Regions from separate parts of the Streptomyces sp. NBC_00390 genome, predicted to be linked through region 2. Evidence: riboswitches for the same ligand, from Rfam matches in the RefSeq annotation. Region 2 holds a riboswitch; each other region holds the start of a gene.
The links. A riboswitch is a leader RNA that binds a small molecule or an ion and turns the genes downstream of it on or off. The one in region 2 is predicted to bind cobalamin.
Positions count from the first base shown of each region.

Region 1: another riboswitch for cobalamin. It lies ahead of cobN (cobaltochelatase subunit CobN); the one in region 2 lies ahead of OHS70_RS28925 (cobalamin biosynthesis protein).
Region 3: another riboswitch for cobalamin. It lies ahead of OHS70_RS26325 (prenyltransferase/squalene oxidase repeat-containing protein); the one in region 2 lies ahead of OHS70_RS28925 (cobalamin biosynthesis protein).

Region 1 covers NZ_CP107945.1:5,920,123-5,924,853, reverse strand. The annotation lists gene OHS70_RS26090 (nitrite reductase) at 1-981, opposite strand, end outside; cobalamin riboswitch at 1,038-1,186, shown strand; gene cobN (cobaltochelatase subunit CobN) at 1,222-4,731, shown strand, end outside.
Region 2 covers NZ_CP107945.1:6,543,292-6,548,022, reverse strand. The annotation lists gene OHS70_RS28940 (class II aldolase/adducin family protein) at 1-411, opposite strand, end outside; gene OHS70_RS28935 (inorganic phosphate transporter) at 657-1,904, shown strand; gene OHS70_RS28930 (hypothetical protein) at 1,917-2,138, shown strand; cobalamin riboswitch at 2,321-2,465, shown strand; gene OHS70_RS28925 (cobalamin biosynthesis protein) at 2,574-3,563, shown strand; gene OHS70_RS28920 (cobyric acid synthase) at 3,560-4,731, shown strand, end outside.
Region 3 covers NZ_CP107945.1:5,973,778-5,978,508, forward strand. The annotation lists gene OHS70_RS26315 (energy-coupling factor transporter transmembrane component T) at 1-496, opposite strand, end outside; gene OHS70_RS26320 (SCO2322 family protein) at 493-1,125, opposite strand; gene OHS70_RS26325 (prenyltransferase/squalene oxidase repeat-containing protein) at 1,125-2,357, opposite strand; cobalamin riboswitch at 2,432-2,591, opposite strand; gene OHS70_RS26330 (MBL fold metallo-hydrolase) at 2,642-3,676, opposite strand; gene OHS70_RS26335 (AfsR/SARP family transcriptional regulator) at 3,961-4,731, opposite strand, start outside.

The DNA.
Region 1 (4,731 bases), 620 kb from region 2:
CGCTCCGGACGGGTCACCACCGTCCACAACCGCTTGGGACCTGTTCCCGCGGCCCGCGCCCGTCTCGGACCGGTTGTCCCCGTCCGCGCACGCTCCGGACCGGCTGTCGCCGTCCGCAACCGCCTCGGACCGGTCACCGCCGTCCGCGCACGCGGCGTCCGTCGTGCCGCCGTGCTGCGCCCCCGCCCCCGCCGTCGTACCGCTTCCACCGCCGCGGGCCGGGTCCGCTCCCCCACCCGTCACGGGCCGGGCCGCGATCCCCGCTGCCGCCGCCCGCCGGGCCAGGTCAGCGGCCTCCACCACGTGCTCCGGCGGCAGTTCCCGTACCCGCCAGGCGCGCGTGCCGCTCGCGTCCACGGCGTCGAGGAATGCCTCGGCGGCGAGCAGCAGCGCGCGGGCGCCGTCCTCCGCCCGTACCCGCAGGCCTGCCTCCCCGGCCGTCACACGGACGTGTGACCCGTCCGGCTCTGCGAGCAACATCACATCCGCACCGAGCCCCGTGAGGTCCCCGCGGCCGTCGTCGAGCGCGAACAGGAAACGGCCCGACAGCTGTGCCGCCCGCTCGCTCGCGCACAGCAGCAGGTCCAGCTGCCGTACCAGCGGCTGCACATCGAGATGCCCTGCTTCGTCCAGCCCGGACAGCGGGGACGCGACCACATTGCGGATGCGCTCGTGGCGGGGCGCCGGCAGCAGGCCCGCCCCGTCCAGCAGCGCCGCCAACTCGCCCCCGCAGGAGGCGTTCAGGCCCCGCAGCTGGAGGTTGCCCCGGGAGGTGATGTCCAGCCCGCCGTCACCGAGCCGCTCGGCCGCGTCCGCCAGCGTGTACGCCTGCGCCGCGCTCAGCACGCCCGCGGGAATACGTACCCGCGCCAGCGCACCGTCGTCAGCGGTGTGCAGACGCAGGGCGCCGGGGCAGGCATCACCGCGGTCCCGTATGGGGGTTTCACCCAGGTCCGGGCGGTTCGAGGGGGCCGATGGCATGGCGGCGAGCATACCGACCATCACACAACCTTCCTGCTCCCGGCGGCGTGACGGCCCTTACTATGCTCTTCGGCGGGCCATGAGGCCCGTCACCGCCGAAGACGGCGTCAGGGGAGGAAGCCCGGTGAGATTCCGGCGCGGTCCCGCCACTGTGAACCCGGCAGCAGCCGGGTGAGCCAGGAACTCCCGCCGTCCTCCACCGCCCGGGGCGCGGAAACCCCGAGGAAGGCAAGACGCCGCATGATTCTGCTTCTGTCGACGTCCGACACCGACCTGCTCAGCGCACGTGCCGCGGGCGGCCCGGTCCCCTACCGGTTCGCGAACCCGGCGCGCCTCACGACCGAAGAACTGCCCGCCCTGCTGGAGGGCGCCGACCTCGTCGTCGTCCGCCTCCTCGGCGGACTGCGCGCCTGGCAGGACCGCATCGACGTGCTGCTCGCCCAGGACCGCCCGGTGGTCGTCCTCACCGGTGAACAGGCCCCCGACGCCCAGCTGATGGAGGCCTCCACGGTCCCCATCGGCATCGCGGCCGAGGCCCACGCCTATCTCGCCCACGGCGGCCCCGCGAACCTGGAGCAGCTGGCCCGCTTCCTGTCCGACACCGTGCTGCTCACCGGCCACGGCTTCGAACCGCCGGCCGCCGCGCCCACCTGGGGCCGGCTGCAGCGCACCCCGCGCAGCGAGAACACCGGCCCGCTGATCGCGGTGCTCTACTACCGGGCCCACCACATGAGCGGCAACACCGCCTTCGTGGACGCCCTGTGCGGCGCCGTCGAGGACGCCGGCGGTCGCGCCCTGCCGCTGTACGTGGCTTCCCTGCGCGCCCCCGAGCCCGAGCTGCTGGAGCAACTGCGGTCCGCCGACGCCCTGGTGACCACCGTGCTCGCGGCGGGCGGCACCCGTCCTGCCGACGCCTCCGCGGGCGGCGACGACGAGTCGTGGGACGCGGGCGCGCTGGCCTCCCTCGACGTACCGATCCTGCAGGCGCTGTGTCTGACCGGCTCGCGTTCGGTGTGGGCCGAGAACGACGAGGGCCTCTCCCCGCTGGACGCCGCGAGCCAGGTCGCCGTCCCCGAGTTCGACGGCCGTCTGATCACGGTGCCGTTCTCCTTCAAGGAGATCGACGAGGACGGGCTGCCCGCCTACGTGGCCGACCCCGAGCGGGCCGCCCGGGTCGCCGGAATCGCCGTACGCCACGCCCGGCTCCGCCACATCCCGAACCGCGAGAAGCGTCTCGCGCTCGTGCTGTCGGCGTACCCGACCAAGCACTCCCGTATCGGCAACGCGGTCGGTCTGGACACCCCCGCCTCCGCCGTGGCCCTGCTGCGCCGGCTGCGCGAGGAAGGCTACGACTTCGGCACCGATGAGGTGCCCGGCCTCGCGTCCGGTGACGGCGACGAGCTGATCCACGCGCTGATCGAGGCGGGCGGCCACGACCAGGACTGGCTCACCGACGAGCAGTTGGCGCGCAATCCGGTCCGCATCCCGGCGGCCGACTACAAGCGCTGGTACGCCGATCTGCCCGCCGAGCTGCGGGAGGCGGTCGAGGAGCACTGGGGTCCGGCGCCGGGCGAGATGTTCCTGGACCGCAGCCGCAACCCGGAGGGCGACATCGTCCTCGCGGCGCTGCGCCGCGGCAATCTGCTGATCCTCATCCAGCCGCCGCGCGGCTTCGGCGAGAACCCGATCGCGATCTACCACGATCCCGATCTGCCGCCCTCGCACCACTACTTGGCCGCCTATCGGTGGATCGCGGCGGCCGCGACGGACGGCGGTTTCGGCGCGGACGCCATGATCCACCTGGGCAAGCACGGCAACCTGGAGTGGCTGCCGGGCAAGAACGCGGGCCTGTCCGCGGCCTGCGCCCCCGACGCCGCGCTCGGCGACCTGCCGCTGATCTACCCCTTCCTGGTCAACGACCCGGGCGAGGGAACCCAGGCCAAGCGCCGGGTGCACGCGACGCTCGTCGACCACCTCGTGCCGCCGATGGCGCGTGCCGAGTCGTACGGCGACATCGCCCGGCTGGAGCAACTGCTGGACGAGTACGCGCAGATCTCGTCCATGGACCCGGCGAAACTGCCCGCGATCCGCGCACAGATCTGGACCCTGATCCAGGCGGCGAAGCTCGACCACGACCTGGGGCTCGACGACCGCCCGGACGACGACGGCTTCGACGACTTCCTGCTGCATGTCGACGGCTGGCTGTGCGAGGTCAAGGACGCGCAGATCCGCGACGGCCTGCATGTGCTGGGCGGCGCCCCGACCGGGCCCGAGCGGGTCAACCTGGTCCTGTCCATCCTGCGCGCCCGCCAGATCTGGGGCGGTACGCAGTCCCTGCTCGGGCTGCGCGAGGCGCTGGGCCTGGACGAGTCGGCGGCGACGCGGGTCGCGGCGGACACGGTCGAGGAACAGGCCCGTGCCCTGGTCGAGGCCATGGAGGCCGCGGACTGGGACCCGGCGGCGGTCCCGGCGGAGGACGGCGACCAGGTCGCCGCGATCCTGCGCTTCGCGGCCCTCGAGGTGGTCCCCCGCCTGTCCCGTACCACCGACGAGATCACCCACGCGGTGCACGCGCTGAACGGCGGTTTCGTCCCGGCCGGCCCGTCCGGGTCCCCGCTGCGCGGCCTGGTCAATGTGCTGCCGACCGGCCGCAACTTCTACTCGGTCGACCCGAAGGCCGTCCCGTCACGGCTTGCCTGGGAGACCGGCCAGGCCCTCGCGGACTCGCTCCTCGCGCGCTACCGCACGGACAACGGCGAGTGGCCGACGTCGGTGGGCCTGTCCCTGTGGGGCACGAGCGCGATGCGCACGGCGGGCGACGACGTCGCCGAGGCGCTGGCGCTGCTTGGCATCCGCCCGGTCTGGGACGACGCCTCGCGCCGGGTGACCGGCCTGGAGCCGGTCCCGCTCGACGAGCTGGGCCGCCCGCGGGTGGATGTGACACTGCGTATCTCGGGCTTCTTCCGGGACGCGTTCCCGCACACGATCGGGCTGCTGGACGACGCGGTGCGCCTGGCGGCCTCGCTCGACGAGCCCTCCGACGCCAACTACGTCCGCGCCCACACCCAGGCCGACCTGGCCGCGCACGGCGACGAACGCCGGGCGACGACCCGTATCTTCGGCTCCCGCCCCGGTACGTACGGCGCGGGCATCCTGCAGCTGATCGACAGCCGCGACTGGCGCACGGACGCGGACCTGGCGGAGGTCTACACGGTCTGGGGCGGCTACGCCTACGGCCGCGAACTGGACGGCAGGCCGGCCCGCGAGGAGATGGAGACGGCGTACAAGCGCATCGCGGTCGCCGCGAAGAACACGGACACGCGCGAGCACGACATCGCTGACTCGGACGACTACTTCCAGTACCACGGCGGCATGGTGGCCACGGTCCGCGCGCTGCGCGGCACGGCCCCCGAGGCGTACATCGGCGACTCGACCCGCCCTGAGACGGTCCGCACGCGCACGCTGGTCGAGGAGACGTCCCGCGTCTTCCGCGCCCGCGTGGTCAACCCGCGCTGGATCGAGGCGATGCGACGCCACGGCTACAAGGGCGCCTTCGAACTCGCCGCGACCGTGGACTATCTGTTCGGCTACGACGCGACGACGGGCGTGGTCGCGGACTGGATGTACGACAAGCTCACCGAGGCGTACGTCCTGGACCCGGTGAACCGCGCCTTCCTCCAGGAGGCCAACCCCTGGGCGCTGCACGGCATCGCGGAGCGCCTGCTGGAGGCTCAGTCGCGAGGGATGTGG
Region 2 (4,731 bases):
GTAGCGGGCGACGCGTACGGGGCCGCCGAGTGCGGCGGTCATGTAGTGGATGGTCGGGAGCTCGGGGACGAGGGTGGAGACCGCGGTGGCATGCACGGCGTGGGTGTGCACCACGGCGCCTGCGCCGGTATGGCGGTACACCTCAAGATGCAGCGGCAGCTCGCTGGTGGGCGCCAGGTCGCCGAAGAGCCGGCCGCCGTCGAGATCGACACCGACGGCGTCCGCGGGGGTGAGCCTGTCGTAGGGGACCCCGCTCGGGGTGACAAGGACGGTCTCCCCGACCCGTACCGAGACATTGCCCGAGGTGCCGACCACCAGACCCTCGGCCGCCGTCCTGCGGGCGGTTGTCACGAGGTCCCGCCATGCCCGGTCGATCGCGTCCTGCGCGTCCTGCCGCCCCTGTTCCGTCATGTGACGATCCTCTCAGTCACCGGCAGCCGGCGGAGGCGTGCACCGGGGCACCACGATCGCCCGCACGGGGCCCGTTTCGAACGGATTCCACGGGCTTTCGGCGACCGCAGCCGAGCCCCACCTTCATAAGCGGAACCACTTCTACTCACTTGCGGACACTGCACCGCCGGGCCCAGTTCACCTTCCGTTCATCCAGGTTGCCTACGGTCGGCCAGCCAATGACGTCAAACGATTGCCTGGGTTAAATGGAACACATCACACTGCTGCTCGCGATCGTGATCGTGACAGCTCTCGTGTTCGATTTCACGAACGGTTTCCACGACACCGCCAACGCGATGGCGACGACCATCTCGACCGGCGCACTGAAGCCCAAGACGGCGGTCGCCATGTCCGCCGTGCTCAACCTCGTCGGTGCTTTCATGTCGGTGGAGGTCGCCAAGACGATCTCCAGCGGTCTCGTCGACGACTCAGGCATCACGCCGGAAGTCATCTTCGCGGCGCTCGTCGGCGCCATTCTCTGGAATCTGATGACCTGGCTGGTCGGTCTGCCCTCCAGCTCGTCCCACGCACTCATGGGCGGTCTGATCGGCGCCACGGTCGCATCGGTCGGCTTCGGTGGCGTCAACGGAAGCGTCGTCGTCACCAAGGTGCTGATACCGGCCATCGCCGCCCCGCTCGTCGCGGGCATCGGCGCGATGGTGGCCACCCGGCTGACGTACAAGCTCGGCAAGAACGCCGACGCCGGCGCCACCGCCAAGGGCTACCGCGCCGGCCAGATCACCTCGGCCGGTCTCGTCTCCCTCGCGCACGGCACGAACGACGCCCAGAAGACGATGGGCATCATCACGCTGGCCCTCGTCGCCGGCAATGTGATCGCCCCGGGTTCCAACCCCCCGCTGTGGGTCATCGTCTCCGCCGGTCTCGCGATCGCGCTCGGCACGTACCTCGGCGGCTGGCGCATCATCCGCACCATGGGCAAGGGCCTCACCGACCTCCAGCCGCAGCAGGGCTTCGCCGCCCAGACCAGCGCGGCCAGCGTCATCCTCGCCTCCTCCAACCTCGGTTTCTCCCTGTCGACCACGCACTCGTGCTCCGGCGCGGTGATGGGCGCGGGCCTCGGCCGCAAGGGCGGGGTCGTCCGCTGGTCCACCGCGACCCGGATGTTCGTCGCCTGGGGTCTGACCCTTCCGGCCGCAGGCCTCGTCGCGGCGGGCTCGGAATTCGTCACCCAGCAGGGTGACTGGGGTGTCGCGACCGTCGCCGCCTTCCTGATCGCCTCCTGTGTCGCGATCTGGTTCATCTCCCGCCGCCAGGTCATCGACCACAACAACGTCAACGACATCGAGGCCGACGAGCCCGCGGGCGTCGTCACCACCGCCATCGCGGCCGTCATCCCGCCCCCCGCGGGGACCCCCGCGCAGGACATCAAGACCACCATCCCCGCCCCGGCCGCTCCCCCGGCCGAGCCGGCCGGCAGCCCGGCCTCGGTGTAAGGAATCAGCAGTATGAAAATCGACTGGGCAGCTCTCGGCTCCGTCTTCGGCGTGAGTCTCCTCGCCACCGTCGCTCTGGTGGGCCTGTTCACCCTGGGCGTCGTGGGCCTGAGCAAGCAGGAGGCCGCGGCCTCCGGCGGCGGGTCCGCGGCACTGGCCCGCACCGGCGCCTACGCCTGCTTCGCACTCTGCGCCGCGGCCGTGGCGTACGGGATCTATCTGATCGTCAGCTGACGGCAGCGCACGTGCAGTGAAGGCCGGTCACGGTCCACCCCCGGGTGGACCGTGACCGGCCTTTCCGTCGTCGGCGCATGCCCCGGCACCCGCCTCGGCGCGAGGTTCGGTGCAGGGCGGGGTGCAGTGCCCGGTGTGGGGCTCGGCACACTGTCCCGCCGCAGGTCAAGGGTGAGTTGACGGGCGTTCGCGCGCGTGGTGGACTGCCGGGGCCATCTACGGCGGCAGCAGAGGAAGTCCGGTGCGAATCCGGCGCGGTCCCGCCACTGTCACCCGGGGAGCAGTCCCCGGGGAGCCAGGAACTCTCACCGCCGGTCACGTCGAACCAGGGCGCGGACCCTGAGTGAGGACTCATCGCCATGTCTGGCTGCGGTTCAGCCGTGTCCGCCCGGTCCGTCCGCGGGCAGATCCACCGCGCAAGGGGTCGCTGAACCCATGCGTGCCGACCGTGTATTCGTGTACGGCGCCACCGCGGGCCTCGTCGTCGATCTGCTGCTCGGCGATCCCCGCCGGGGACACCCCGTCGCCGCCTTCGGGCGCGCCGCGGGCGCCGTCGAACATGTCCTGTGGCGTGACCACCGGGGCCGCGGCGCGCTGCACACCGCGGTGTGCGCCGGAGGTGCCGTCGCCCTGGGCGCGCTGGCAGCCCGGGCCGCGCGCCGTTCCCGTACCGCGTCCGTCGCCCTGACCGCCGCCGCCACCTGGGCCGTCGTCGGCGGCACCACGCTCGGCCGCGAGGCGCGGGCCATCGGGGGCGCGCTCGCCGCCGGGGACGTAGAGGTCGCGCGCGAGCGGCTGCCGCATCTGTGCGGACGCGATCCCCACTCCCTGGACGAGCAGCAGATCGCCCGTGCCGTGGTCGAATCCGTGGCCGAGAACACCTCCGACGCGGTCGTCGGCGCCCTGGTGTGGGGCGCGCTCGCGGGAGTGCCGGGCCTGGTGGGCTTCCGGGCGGTGAACACCCTGGACGCGATGGTGGGGCACAAGTCGCCGCGGTACCTCAGGTTCGGGTGGGCGTCGGCGCGCCTGGACGATCTGGTCGGCTGGCCGGGGGCACGGCTCACCGCCGGGCTCGCGGTCGTCGCCGGCGGCGATCCGCGCGGAGCCGTGCGGGCATGGCGGGCCGACGCCGCGAAGCATCCGAGCCCCAACGCGGGCCCGGTCGAGGCGGCGTTCGCCGGGGCGCTCGGCGTACGGCTGGGCGGGACCCTGTCGTACGGCGGCCGGACCGAGCACCGCCCGGTGCTGGGCGGCTCCGGGCGGCCGGTGGAGTTCGCGGACATCGAGCGGGCTGTGCGGCTGTCGCGGCGGGTCGGTGTGCTGGCTCTCGCAGTCGGCGCGGGCGTCCGCCTGGCGTACGGAGCGGCGCCGGCCGCCCGCGCCGAGAGGGCGGGGCGCCGCGGTGCCGGGAAGGGGCGGGGATGAGCGGGAGCGCACGCAGAGGCGGGGGCCTGCTGGTCGCGGGCACCACGTCGGACGCGGGCAAGAGTGTCGTCACCGCCGGTATCTGCCGGTGGCTGGTACGGCAGGGCGTGAAGGTCGCGCCCTTCAAGGGCCAGAACATGTCGCTCAATTCGTTCGTGACCCGCGAGGGGGCGGAGATCGGGCGGGCCCAGGCCATGCAGGCCCAGGCCGCGCGTGTGGAGCCCAGCGCGCTGATGAACCCCGTGCTCCTGAAGCCGGGCAGCGACCGCTCCAGCCAGGTGGTGCTGATGGGCAAGCCGGTCGGCGAGCTGAGCGCCCGCGGCTACCACGGAGGCAGACAGCGCGAGCTGTTCGAGCCCGTCATGGCGTGCCTGGAGGAGCTGCGGGGCACGTATGACGCCGTGATCTGCGAGGGGGCGGGCAGCCCGGCCGAGATCAATCTGCGGCGCACGGACATCGTGAACATGGGCATCGCGCGGGCGGCCCGGCTGCCGGTGCTGGTGGTCGGGGACATCGACCGGGGCGGGGTGTTCGCGCAGTTCTTCGGTACGACGGCGCTGCTGGCGCCGGAGGACCAGGAGCTGATCGCGGGCTATCTCGTGAACAAGTTCCGCGGCGATGTGACCCTTCTGGAGCCCGGCCTGGACATGCTGCTCGGGCTGACCGGACGGCGGACGTTCGGTGTGCTGCCGTACGCGCACGGGCTCGGCATCGACGAGGAGGACGGGCTGCGGGTGTCCCTGCGGGGCGCCGTGCGCGAGTCGGTGGTCGCGCCGCCGTTCGGCGAGGACGTGCTGCGGGTCGCCGTGTGCGCGGTGCCGTTGATGTCCAACTTCACGGACGTGGACGCGCTGGCGGCCGAACCGGGCGTGGTGGTGCGGTTCGTGGACCGTGCCGAGGAGCTCGTCGACGCCGACCTCGTGGTCGTGCCCGGCACGCGCGGGACGGTGAGGGCGCTCGGCTGGCTGCGTGAGCGGGGACTCGCCGACGCGATCGGGCGGCGCGCGGCGGCGGGCCTGCCGGTGCTCGGCATCTGCGGCGGCTTCCAGGCGCTGGGTGAACGCATCGAGGACGACGTCGAGTCGAAGGCCGGGGAGGTCGAGGGGCTCGGACTGCTGCCGGTACGGGTACGGTTCGCGCCCGGGAAGACCCTGGCCAGACCGGTGGG
Region 3 (4,731 bases), 570 kb from region 2:
TGAGCAGCGGGTGCGTGCCCGCGATGGGGGAGCCGAGCGCGACGGAGAAGACCACGCGGACGGCGATGACGAACAGCCCGAGCTTGACGAACGCACCGTAGGACCGGGCCCAGGGAGCGTCGGTGCGGCGGGCCGCCACGACGTACCCGGCGACGCCGACGAGCAGTCCGAGCAGCAGCGGATTCGCGGTCCGCGACGCGCCCACGGCAAGCCCGAGCGCCCACACCCACCAGGCCCCGGCATGCAGGGCGTTGCTGCGAGTGGCCTCGGGCGCGCGCAGCCGGCCGAGGAGACGACCGCCCGGGTAGCCGCCGACCCAGGTCCCGGCAGAGGAGGAGCGGCTCGTGCCTGCGCGCCGCGTGCGCCCGGCCGAGCTGTCGGCCGCGGGCGGAAGTGCATCCGCGACGCGCCCGCTGGTGGAAACGGCCTCGCGCTGCGCGGCCCGGCGCGCCGGGCCGGACGGGTCGTGCGGCCTTGGGGCAGGCGCAGGCGTCATGGGGTGCGCCGGCGGCGGGACTGCCACAGTGCCGCCACGCCCAGACCCAGTACCGCCGCGATGCCCGCCACGACACCGAGCGACGGGCCGCCGCCCGAGTCGTCCTTCGCATCCCGTGACGGGGGCTCCTGCGCCGAGACCTGCTCGCCGCAGCCCGACTTCGGGTAGCCGGAGATCGCGCACAGCAGCGCCTGGCTGTTGTAGCGCAGCGGTTTCGCCACCGCCGCGAGCGCCTCCGCGCTCGTCGCGCCGTCTGCGACCTGCGCGCACGCCGTGCGCAGCGCGGGCGGGGCCTCGCCCTGAGGGGCGTCGCCCGCCGTGCCGGGGTCGATGACGAGCGCGATCCGCTTCGTGCCGGCCTTCGCCGGGGTCTTCGCGCATATCGCCGCGAAGTCCGGGCCCCGGCGCGGCTGCGCCGAGTCCCCGCTGTCCTCGCTCACCGAGAACCGGAACCCGTTCACGGACCCGTCGGCGGGCTGCGCCGTGGCCGGGCCCTCGGTGGCGTACGTCCACTTCGCCCCGCTGCTCTGCCAGAACGACCAGTAGCGGTAGCCGGCCGCCTGTGCGGGCGCAGCGCTCAGCACCGTGAGGACGGCGCCGAGCACGAGCACCAGGAAACGCGTGCGCATCACTGCCGCGGCTTCCTGCGGCCGCTGATCAGGAAGCCGGCGCCGACACTGGCGACGAAGATCGCGCCCACGATCCACCACATGGACAGGGACTCGGACTCCTCACCCTTCTTCTCGTCACGCGAGGAGGGGGCGGGCGACGGCGACGCCTTCTTCGGCGCGGGGCCCGTCGCGTTGAGCGCGGTCACCAGGTTCTGGCCGCCGAAGTCGGCCGGGTCGGCGCCGGCCGCGTGAGCCGCGAAGATCAGCTGGGCATAGGCGGCGGGGCCGCTCTCCTTGGCCCAGGCGGAAGCGTTCTGCTCCAGCCACGTCAGCGGCTTCTTCGCCTGCTCGGTCAGGCCCTGTGCGGTCAGTGCGACGACCGCGTCCGCCGTGTTCCCGAAGTCCGGCTCGGGCGCCGAGTCCTCGGCGCCCGGCATCGGCGGCGTGTTGAAGTACCCGGTCTTGGCAAGCCCGTTCGCGAGGTACGCCGCACCGTTGTGGGCCGCGCCCTCGATCGTCGTCGCCTTCTCGCAGGCCGTGCCCTTGCCGTCCTTCGTGCCCGCCGTCACGACGAGGCCCTTGCCGTGCGCGCCGAGCACCGCGGCAGCGGTGGAGTCGGCGACGATGCCGGGGCTCTTGACCTGGTACACGAACGCCCCGCCGTCCTTGCCGCCGCACGGCTTGGCGAACGTCAGGAGCGCGTCGTACGGAGTCTTGCCGCCCTTCGACGTCACGTCGGCCGGCCCCAGACCGGCCGCGGCGAGCGCGCCGATGACGATGGAGGTGGAGTTCGCGTCGGAGGCCCCGCCCGGGTTGTAGCCCCAGCCGCCGTCCTTGTTCTGTACGGACTTCAGCCAGCCGACCGTCTTGTCCACGGCGGCGTCCTGCCCGCCGAGCGCGGCGAGCGCCTGCACGGCGGCGGCGCTCGCGTTGGTGTCCAGCGGAAGCTTGGCGTCGCACGCCTTCGCCGCGTCGGCACGGTACGAGGGGAAGCCGCCGTCCGCGCACTGCTGCCCGGTCAGCCAGTCCACGGCCGCCTCGGCGGGCACGAAACCGGCCGTGTCCTGGGCGAGCAGCGCCAGCGACTGCCGCCAGACACCGTCGTACGTGGGGTCGCCCGTGCCGTACAGGCCGGACGGCAGCGCGGCGGACGGGGTGGGGCTCGGCGCGGCGAAGGCGGCCGGTACCACCGCCAGTCCGAGCACGGCGGAGACGGCGAGTGCTGCTGCGCAGCGGCGAACGGTGGTCATGGCGGGTGGTGCCTCTCCTGCTTCAGGGCCGGGCGCAGGCACACTGAGGCACCAGGCTCGGCTCCGTATCCCTCGACGGTGCCGGCCACCGGGCGGGTCCCGGTGGGCACGAGCCGGTCATGAACGCGTACGAGGCATTCCGACTCACCGCCGGTGACGGCGGCTCACGGTTGCGGGTCAGTGCCGGATTTGCACCGGCTTCCCCCCGTACGGGCATGATGACGACATGGTTACTGTACCGGCCGGTCACCGGGCGGCGGCGGGGCGCAGGTCACAGGGCAAGGTCACGGTTCGGACGCCACGTACAGGTCGGGTGCGCTGCCCGGCACCGCCTCCGCGCGGCCGAGCTTCACGAGCCTGCGCAGATGGGCCTCCGCCTCCGAGACCGCGATGTTGCGCGAGCCGTAGGGGATCTCGTCCCAAGGCCGGTTCCACTCCATCCGCTCGGCGACCTGCCACGGGGTGAGCGGCCGCGCCAGCAGGGCGAGCAGGCCGGCCAGGCGCTCCTCGTGGTGGACGAGCAGCTCCCTGACCCGGCCGGCCGCATCGGTGAAGGCGTGCTGGTGCGCGGGGAGCACCTCGGCGGGGGCGAGGCGGCCGATGCGCTCGAGCGAGTCGAGGTAGTCGCCGAGGGGGTCGGTGACGGTGGCGTCGTCCGGGTCCTCGTACAGGCCGATGTGCGGGGTGATCTCGGGGAGGAGATGGTCGCCGGAGAAGAGCCGGCCGTTGCCGGCGAGCCGGGCCGGATGGGTCTCCTCGAGGTGCAGGCAGACATGGCCGGGGGTGTGGCCGGGGGTCCATAGGGCGCGCAGCCTGCGGCCGGCGAGGCCGAGCAGCTCGCCAGGGACGATCTCCCGGTCGGGCAGGGCCGCGCGCAGCCCGGGGAGGCTGCCCGTGTGCCCGGCGGCGCGGGCGGCGTGCAGCGGGGCGGTGTGCTCCTCGGGGGCGCCGGCGCGGGTGAGCTTGTCGGCCAGGTAGTCGAGCCACAGCCCCGGCTCGGCCTCCCGGGTGCGGCGCACCACCATGGCGTCGGCGGCGTGCATCGCGATCCAGGCGCCGGACGCCTCCCGGACCCGCCCGGACAGGCCGTGGTGGTCGGGGTGGTGGTGGGTGACGACGACACCGTGGACCTCGGCGACCGAGGTGCCGCACGCGGTCAGGCCGGCGGTGAGGGTGTCCCAGGACGCGGGGTCGTCCCAGCCGGTGTCGATGAGGACGGGTCCGCGGTCGGTGTCGAGCAGATGGACCAGGGTGTGCCCGAGGGGGTTGTCCGGAATGGGCACCCGGAGGGAGCGCACGCCACCGCCGTGGTCGGTCACGTGGGGGTCGGTCGTCCGGGTGGTGGAGGAACGGCCTTCCGGCGCGCTCGTCCGTTCGCCTCTCGGCTCGTGTCCCGCTTCGTCCTTCGTCGACGGCACGCCCGTTGCCCCCCTGTGGTCACGTGGAACTGATGCACCGTCAGGATGGCGTGCGGGGGCGCCGCAGGGAAGCCCTTGCGGAAATGTCCGCAAGGGGTGAACCGGCTCCGGCCGGCCTGCCGCAGTCTCCGTCGAAGTTCCACCATTCGGGTCCTCGGCCGCACCGGCCGGGAACCTGCGCGCAGTTACCGGCCGGTGACGCCCGGCGTCCCGCCGGTGACACCGGCCCACTCACTGTCCACCTCCGCCAGCGAAGCCCGTAACTGCTCCTGCAGCTGCGGGTGTTCTGCCGCTCGCTCCAGGGCCAGTGCCGCACGGAACTCCCGTCGTGCCCGTGCCGCCGCTCCTGCCGCCGCGTACGACTGACCCAGGCGGCGGCGGATCTCCATCTCGAGCCGCGTGCGGTGCGGCTCCGAACGCCGCGAGATGCCCGCGTGCAGCGCCAGCGCCTGGCGATGGCGGCGTTCCGCCTCCGCAAGGTCGTCCGCGACCGATCCCAGCCGTGTCAGCGTCAACGCCAGCAACAGCGGGTCGCCGGCCTCACGCAGCAGTTCCTCACCCCGCAGCAGCACCGCCCGCGCCTCCGCCCGTTCGCCGAGCGCCGCATGCCCGTCCGCAAGGGAGAGCAGGCGCTGACTGATCGGCATCGGGCGGCCGTTGCGCTCCGCCGCGGCGAGCGCCGCCCGCGCGTCGGCAAACGCTGTTTGCACCTCCCCCCGCATGAAGCGGCTCATCGACCGCATCGCCAGCGCCAGCGACACTCCCCACTCGTCGCCGGCCCGTTCCAGGACCGGCAGCACCTCGTCGGTGGTGGCCGCCACCGCGTCGTACCGCCCCGGCAGGAAGTCCTGGATGGCCAGACCGAGCAGAGGCTGGGCCGCCAATGTCTCGTCGCCGCTCTCGCGGGCGCACTCCAGCCCCTGCCGGAACCAGTCCCCACCCTGCGCGGTCCGGCC